DNA from 2 places in the Labrys monachus genome. Region 2 is predicted to be linked to the other one. Evidence: predicted binding sites of a transcription regulator. Region 2 holds the regulator's gene; the other holds the start of a gene.
The links. The regulator PhoB, encoded in region 2, activates phosphate uptake and scavenging genes when phosphate is short. The targets are predictions, from matches to a motif close to TGTCATNNANCTGTCAT.

Region 1: J3R73_RS24200 (alkaline phosphatase D family protein) is a predicted target of PhoB. The motif match lies at 2,430-2,446, and genes of this name have one in related genera.

The regions. Positions count from the first base shown of each region.
Region 1 covers NZ_JAUSVK010000001.1:5,292,973-5,297,180, forward strand. The annotation lists gene J3R73_RS24190 (molybdopterin-containing oxidoreductase family protein) at 1-1,681, shown strand, start outside; gene J3R73_RS24195 (YdeI/OmpD-associated family protein) at 1,687-2,286, shown strand; gene J3R73_RS24200 (alkaline phosphatase D family protein) at 2,493-4,070, shown strand; gene J3R73_RS24205 (hypothetical protein) at 4,155-4,208, opposite strand, start outside.
Region 2 covers NZ_JAUSVK010000001.1:2,447,667-2,451,874, reverse strand. The annotation lists gene pstA (phosphate ABC transporter permease PstA) at 1-245, shown strand, start outside; gene pstB (phosphate ABC transporter ATP-binding protein PstB) at 254-1,069, shown strand; gene phoU (phosphate signaling complex protein PhoU) at 1,129-1,848, shown strand; gene phoB (phosphate regulon transcriptional regulator PhoB) at 1,952-2,653, shown strand; gene J3R73_RS11045 (aldo/keto reductase) at 2,762-3,715, opposite strand; gene J3R73_RS11040 (RrF2 family transcriptional regulator) at 3,804-4,208, opposite strand, start outside.

The DNA of each region.
Region 1 (4,208 bases), 2.8 Mb from region 2:
CATCTGCACGTCGCTGTCCTGGGCCGGCTACCTCGCCGGCCATGGCCGCATGACCGGCGTCGACCCGCGCGAAATGATCAAGTCCGACTGCATCGTGCTGTGGGGCACCAATGCGGTGGTGACGCAGGTCAACGTCATGACCCACGCGGCCCGCGCCCGCAAGGAGCGCGGCACGAAGATCGTGGCGGTCGATGTCTACGACAACGCCACCATGCAGCAGGCCGACATCAAGGTCATCCTGCGCCCTGGCACGGACGGCGCCCTCGCCTGCGCCCTGATGCACATCCTGTTCCGCGACGGCCATGCCGACCGCGCCTATCTCGACAAGTTCGCCGATCATCCCCAGGCCTTCGAGGCCCACCTCGCCACGCGCACGCCCGAATGGGCCTCCGCCATCTGCGGCGTCCCGGCCTCGGAGATCGAGGCCCTCGCCCGGGTGCTGGGCGAGCGGCCGAGGACCTTCTTCCGCCTCGGCTACGGCTTTGCGCGCTCGCGCAACGGCGCCGCCTCCATGCATGCCGTCACCGCCATCCCGGTGGTGATGGGCGCCTGGCAGCATGAGGGCGGCGGCGCGCTGCATTCGAATTCCGGCATGTTCAACTGGCGCAAGACCCTGATCGAGGGGCTGGATGCGCGCGACCCCAAGGTGCGCCAGCTCGACCAGTCCCGCATCGGCCCCATCCTCACCGGCGACAGCGAGGCGCTGTGGCACGGCCCGCCGGTGAAGGCGATGCTGATCCAGAACACCAACCCGCTGTCGGTGGCGCCCGACCAGACGCTGGTCAAGCGCGGCTTCGCGAGAGAGGACCTCTTCACCGTCGTGCATGAGCAGGTGATGACCGACACTGCGCGGATGGCCGACATCATCCTGCCCGCCACCATGTTCGTCGAGCATGACGACGTCTACCAGGCCGGCGGCCAGCAGCACATCCTGCTCGGGCCGAAGCTGATCGAGCCGCCGGGCGAATGCCGCAACAATCATGAGGTCGTCGCCGCGGTGGCGGCTCGGGTCGGCGCCGAGCATCCGGCCTTCGCCCTGGAGCCGCGCGAGATCATCGACCGCACGCTGCAGGCCTCGAACCGCGGCACGCTGGCGCAGCTGGAGGAGCAGCGCTGGCTCGACGTGCAGCAGCCCTTCGCCAAGGCGCATTTCCTCGACGGTTTCGGCTGGCCCGACGGCAAGTTCCGCCTGAAGGCGAACTGGCCCAAGAACCCCTATCCTTCGCCGGCGAAATTCGGGCCGGTGCACGACATGCCGGAATTTCCGGATCACTGGGCCGCGGCGATCGAGAACGCCGACGACGCCTTTCCCTTCCGCCTGACCACCAGCCCGGCCCGCAACTTCCTCAATTCGAGCTTCACGGAAACGCCGACCTCGCTTGCCAAGGAGGATCGCCCCACGGTGCTGATCCATCCGGCCGATGCGACCGCGCATGGCATCGCCGAGGGCGACAAGGTGGAACTCGCCAGCCCGCGCGGCGAAGTGCGTCTTCACGCCCGCCTCTTCGCCGGCCTGCGGCCCGGCGTGCTGGTCGCCGAATCGATCTGGCCGAATTCCTTCTACGAGGACGGCAGGGGCATCAACACGCTGACGGGGGCCGACGCCCCCGCGCCGGCGGGCGGCGGGGCGTTCCACGACAACAAGGTGGCCATCCGCCGGGTCGCCGAAACGGCGGCGTGAACGGCGTGGCCGCGACGAAAGCCGGCGTGCCCGTCGCCGCCTTCGCAAGCGGGGCGGAATGGGAGGCCTGGCTCGCCCCCCAGCCCGCCACCTCGCCGGGTGTCTGGATCAAATTCGCCAGGAAGGGCTCCGGCATCGCCTGCGTGACCAGGCAGGAGGCCATCGACGCCGCCCTCTGCCATGGCTGGATAGACGGGCAGCTCGGCAGGTTCGACGAGAGCCACTTCCTCATCCGCTTCACGCCCCGGCGGCCGCGCAGCATCTGGTCGGCGATCAATCGCACGCGGGCGCTCGCCCTGATCGAGGAAGGCCGCATGCAGCCTCACGGCCTTGCGGAGATCGAGGGGGCCAGGGCGGACGGGCGCTGGGAGGCGGCCTATGCCTCGCAGAGCAAGGCCGGCATCCCCGACGACCTGCAGGCGGCGCTCGATGCCGACGAGGCAGCCACGCGCTTCTTCGCCACGCTCGACGCCGCCAACCGCTACGCCATCCTCCACCGGCTGCACCAGGCGAAGAAGCCCGAGACCCGCGCCCGCAAGCTGCACGATTTCATCGCCATGCTGGGCCGCGGCGAGATGATTCATCCTGCGAAGAAAAGACTATAACACCCCGTATAAACAAAGAAATTCGCATGGATCGTGTCTTCCCGGGTGCGCGGACGTCCCGTCCGCATCCTGGAAACGCCAAGTGTGACGAAGGAGGCGGACGTTCCGCCCCCCGCTCCCGGGAGCCTATAGCGATTCCAAGGTGACACGCCCCTGTCATCGAACGGTTCGATCCTGCACCAAGGATTCCCTTCAGGAGATTTCAGATGCGCATCGCCGACAGGCCCCTGTCCCGCCGCCGCTTCCTGACCTCGAGCGCCACCGGCCTGCTCGGCGTCGCCGGCTCCCTCGGCATGCCCGGCCTTTCGCGTGCGGCGGACCGGCCGTCCGCCAGCGCCGGCCTCCAGTCCGGCGACGTGCAGCATGGCCGCGCCGTCTTCTGGTCGCGCACCGACCGGCCGGCCAATGCGATCTTCGAATGGTCGACCACCGAGAGCTTCAAGACGGCGAACCGGCTGCCGGCCGTCGCCGCCCTGCCGGAGACCGACTACACCGCGAAGATCCTGGCCCACGGCCTGCCGGCCGACCAGGAGATCTTCTACCGCGTCCGCTTCCAGGATCTCGGCGACATCCATGTCGAGAGCGAGCCCGTGGTCGGCCATCTGCGCTCGGCCCCCGCCGGGCTGCGCAACGTCTCCTTCGTGTGGTCGGGCGACACGGTTGGCCAGGGCTGGGGCATCGATCTCGATCGCGGCGGCATGAGGATCTATTCGGCGATGCTCAAGCACGACCCGGACTTCTTCATCCACTCCGGCGACAACATCTATGCCGACGGCGTGCTCAAGGCCGAAAGCAAGCTCCCCGACGGCTCGACCTGGAAGAACATCGTCACGCCTGAAAAGTCCAAGGTGGCGGAGACGCTCGACGAGTTCCGCGGCCAGTACAAATACAATCTGCTCGATGCGAATTTCCAGGCGCTGTACCGGCAGGTGCCGGTCTTCACCCAATGGGACGACCATGAGGTGATGAACAACTGGTCGTCGTCCAAGGACCTCCGCCACGACGACCGCTACAAGGAAAAGTCGATCGAGCTGCTGGCCGCCCGCGCCGCCCAGGCCTTCCACGAATATATGCCGATCGCCACCACCCTCGCCGAGCCCGCCCGCGTCTACCGCAAGATCGCCTATGGGCCGCTGCTCGACGTCTTCATGCTCGACATGCGCACCTATCGCGGCCCGAACGGCGACAATCTGCAGGCGGTGGAAGGCGGCGAGGCGGCCTTTCTCGGCGCCGAGCAGCTCGCCTGGCTGAAACGCGAGCTCTCGACCTCGCGGGCGACCTGGAAGGTCATCGCCGCCGACATGCCTTTGTCGCTGGTGGTGTGGGACGACGCCGACCGCAAGAAGGGCTTCGAGGCGGTCTCCAACAACGACAACGGCAAGCCCCTCGGCCGCGAGCTCGAATTCGCCGATCTCCTGCGCTTCATCAAGGCGGCGGGCGTGAAGAACACGGTCTGGCTGACGGCGGACGTCCACTACACCGCCGCCCATTATTACAATCCCGACAAGGCTGCCTTCCAGGATTTCGAGCCGTTCTGGGAGTTCGTTTCCGGCCCGCTCAATGCCGGCACCTTCGGCCCCAACGATCTCGACAGGACCTTCGGCCCGGAGCTGCGCTACATCAAGGCGCCGGATGCCGGCCAGGCCAATCTGTCGCCCGCCGCCGGCCTGCAGTTTTTCGGCCACGTCGCCATCGCCGCCGACACGCGGGTGATGACGGTGACGCTGCGCGACGCGGCCGACCATGCGCTGTGGTCGACCGACATCGAGCCGAAGCTGGGGTAGTCGCCGGGCGAAGTGCCAAAGGTCACCGTCTGCCTTCTCCCGAACGGGGAGAGGGCCGCGTCGCCTCGCCGCGAGGCGAGGAGCTTACCGGCCGGACAGATCGAGGGACTGTCCGTTGACCGAAAGCCGGCTGGCGGG
Region 2 (4,208 bases):
TCCTGCTCTCGCTGGCCCGCGCCGCCGGCGAGACCGCCCCGCTGCTCTTCACCGCCTTCGGCAACCCGAACCTGACATTCGATCTCGGCCAGGCTTTCCCAAGCCTTCCGGCCGCCATCAACCAGCTCGCCCAGGTGCCGGATCCGGCGCAGGTCTCGATCGCCTGGGCCGGCGCGCTCCTCATCACTGCCGGCGTCCTGGCCCTGAACATCATCACCCGCGTCGTGCTCGCCCCCAAGAAATGAGTGCTCCCATGTCCTCTTCTTCCAACGCCTCGATTGCGGTTGCCGACCGTCCCGCCCTCGATCCGAATGCAGCGATCAAGCTCAAGGTCGAAGCCCTCGACTTCTTCTACGGCGACAAGCATGCGCTCAAGGGCATCAATCTCGACATGGGCGAACGCCGTGTCACCGCCATGATCGGCCCGTCGGGTTGCGGCAAGTCGACCCTCCTGCGCGTCCTCAACCGGATGTATGATCTCTATCCGGGCCAGCGCGCCGAGGGAAAGGTGCTGCTCGACGGCCAGAACGTCATCGGCAAGGAAATCGACCCCGCCGTGCTGCGGGCGCGCATCGGCATGGTGTTCCAGAAGCCGACGCCCTTCCCGATGTCGATCTATGACAATATCGCCTTCGGCGTGCGCCTGCACGAGAGTATCGGCAAGGCCGATATGGACAAGCGCGTGGAGTGGTGCCTGACCAAGGCCGCCCTCTGGAACGAGGTCAAGGACCGGCTCAACACGTCGGCGCTCGGCCTGTCCGGCGGCCAGCAGCAGCGCCTGTGCATCGCCCGCACCATCGCGGTGAAGCCGGAAGTGGTCCTTCTTGACGAGCCGACCTCCGCCCTCGATCCGATCTCGACCGCCAAGATCGAAGAGCTGATCGACGAGTTGAAGCGGGATTTCACCATCGTCATCGTCACGCACAACATGCAGCAGGCCGCACGCTGCGCCGACGTGACGGCGTTCTTCTATCTCGGCAATCTCATCGAAGCCGGGCCGACCAACAAGATCTTCACCAGGCCCGACGACAGCCGCACGCAGGATTACATCACGGGCCGCTTCGGCTGACCGGCAACCGGCCGGGCCGGCGGGCCGCCGGCACCGACACACGACATTGGGAGAGCGGCATGTCCGACCACATCGTTACGTCCTTCGATCAGGAATTGCGGGAACTGCGCAACATGATCGCCGAAATGGGCGGCTATGCCGAAAAGAGCGTAGCCGACAGCGTCGAGGCCTTGCTCAAGCGGGACACCCTGCGGGCGCAGGCCGTGATCGAGCTCGATCTCAGCATCGACCGGCTGCAGCGTCAGGTCGAGGACCGCGCCATCCTCGTCATTGCCAAGCGCGGCCCCCTCGCCCTCGACCTGCGCGAGATCGTCTCGGCCCTGCGCGTGGCCAACGACCTCGAGCGCATCGGCGATCTCGGCAAGAACGTCGCCAAGCGCGTGGTCGCCATCAACGGCCACATGCAGCCGGTGCAGCTGTTCGGCGGCTTCGATCACATGGCCGATCTGGTGCTCGAGCAGCTCAAGCAGGTTCTCGACGCCTTCGCCCAGCGCAATGTCGAGGAGGCCCTGTCCGTCTGGCGCTCCGACGGCGAGATCGACGCGATGTACACCTCGCTCTTCCGCGAATTGCTGACCTACATGATGGAGGATCCGCGCAATATCGGCTTCTGCACCCATCTGCTGTTCTGCGCCAAGAACATCGAGCGGATCGGCGACCACGCCACCAACATCGCGGAAACCGTGCATTATCTCGTCACCGGCGAATCGCCGGCCGGCGAACGCCCGAAGAACGACACCAGCACCTCGCTGGTCGACCTGCCCATTCCCGTCAAGTGAAGGCGGGAGGCGGTAACCGGCCGCCGGCCGCCGGTCCCTCTTTCATCGCAAATCCCCTCCGGACGGCCGGGCGGCCCTCCGGAGCCAATGCTGGGGGAGGCCTATGCCTGCCAAGGTTCTGATCGTCGAAGACGAAGAAGCGTTGACGCTGCTGCTGCGCTACAATCTCGAAGCCGAGGGCTACGAGGTCGACAGCGTGGCGCGCGGCGACGAGGCGGAGATCCGCCTTCGCGAAAGCATCCCCGATCTGGTGCTGCTCGACTGGATGCTGCCGGGCCTGTCCGGCATCGAACTGTGCCGCCGCATCCGCATGCGCCCGGAGACGGAGCGGCTGCCGGTGATCATGCTCACGGCGCGCGGCGAAGAGACCGAGCGCGTCCGGGGGCTCGCCACCGGTGCCGACGACTATGTGGTGAAGCCCTTCTCGGTGCCCGAGCTGTCGGCCCGCGTCCGCGCCCTGCTGCGCCGCGCCAAGCCCGATCACGTCGCCTCGCTCCTGAAGGCTGGCGACATCTCCCTCGACCGCGAGACCAAGCGGGTCCATCGCGGCACGCGCGAGATCCGGCTCGGGCCGACCGAATTTCGCCTGCTCGAATTCCTGATGCAGGCGCCCGGCCGCGTCTTCGCCCGCGAGCAACTGCTCGACAGCGTATGGGGCCGTGACGTCTATATCGACGAGCGCACCGTCGACGTGCATGTCGGGCGCCTGCGCAAGGCGATGAACCGCACGCGCGAGATCGATCCCATCCGCACCGTCCGCGGCGCGGGCTATTCGTTCGACGAGACCTTTTCCAAGCAGAACTGATGGTGCGGCGCCCCGCGGGCGACAATCCGCGGGGCGTCGGCGATCACCGGTCGACTGGAAGGCCGGAGACCGGCCCTCCGTCGCACGCGCGGTGATCCCCCGGCGCCTTCAATAGGCGCTCGCCTTGTTGAGCTGCTCGATTTCCGCGCCGTTGAGGGACAGGGCGGTCGCGGCGATGAGATCGCCGAGCTGGGCGACGCTGGTGGCGCTGGCGATCGGCGCGACGAGGCCGGGCCGGGCGATCAGCCAGGCGATGGCGATCTGCGCGGGCGTCGCCCCCTTGGCCTTCGCCACGGCGTCGAGCGCGTCGAGGATGCGCAGGCCGCGCTCGTTGAGGTAGTCGGCCATGCCGCCGCCACGGGCCGCGCTCTTGGAGAAATCGGCTTCCGAGCGATATTTGCCCGACAGGAAGCCCTTGGCGAGCGAGAAATAGCTGGTCACGCCGATCTCGTTCTTGAGGCAGAACGGCTCCAGCTCGGCCTCGTAGCCGGCGCGGTCATAGAGATTGTAATGCGTCTGCAGGTTCTCGAACCGCGGCCAGCCTTCCTTGGCGCTGATCGCCAGCGCCTTGAACATCGTGTTGGCGCTGTGGTTGGAATTGCCGATCACCCTGACCTTGCCGGCCTTGACCAGATCGGCGTAGATGCCGAGCGTCTCTTCCAGCGGCGTCTCGGGATCCTCCCAATGGGAGAGATAGAGGTCGATATAGTCGGTCTGCAGGCGGCGCAGCGATGCCTCGACGGCGCTGGTGATATAGCTGCGGGACAGGCCCTTCTTGCCCGGGCCCATTTCCGAGCCGACCTTGGTGGTCAGCACGATCGCATCGCGGTTGCCGCGCTCCTTCATCCATTTGCCGATCACCGTCTCCGACTCGCCGCCCTGGTTGCCGGGGGCCCAGGCCGAATAGACGTCGGCGGTGTCGACGAGATTGAAGCCCGCATCGACGAAGGCATCGAGAACCGCGAACGAGGCCTTCTCGTCCGCGCTCCAGCCGAAGACGTTGCCGCCCAGCCCGAGCGGGGCCACCATCAGATCGGATCGTCCAATTGCACGCTTTTCCATCAATGCTCTCCGTAGTTCCAGGCAAACAGGTCGGGACGCGCAGTGCCGCCCCTGCCTCAGATCGCCGCGTAAATGACCGGATTGACCGTCAGATCGAGTAGCTCAGCGCCTGTTCGCCGAGAGCGGCCTGGCGCATTTCCTCGACGGAGGTGTTGTCGAGGAGATTGGAGGATATGTCGCGCACCTTCTGCATCAGCAGGCGCACCGTGCAGCTTGGAACATCCGGGCAGTCGGTGCAAGGCTGATAGGCGGTGCGGCTGGCGCAGGCGATCGGGGCGAGCGGCCCGTCCAGCACGCGGATGGCGTTGCCGACGCTGATCTGGCTGGCGTCGCGCGCCAGCATATAGCCGCCGCCCTTGCCCTTCTTGCTGCGGACGATCCCGGCGACCCGCAGCTCGCCGAGGATCGCGTCGAGGAATTTCTTGGGGATCTGGTTGGCTTCCGCGATCTCCTGGCTCTGCGCCGTCTCGCCGGTCGGCAGGCCGGCCAGATG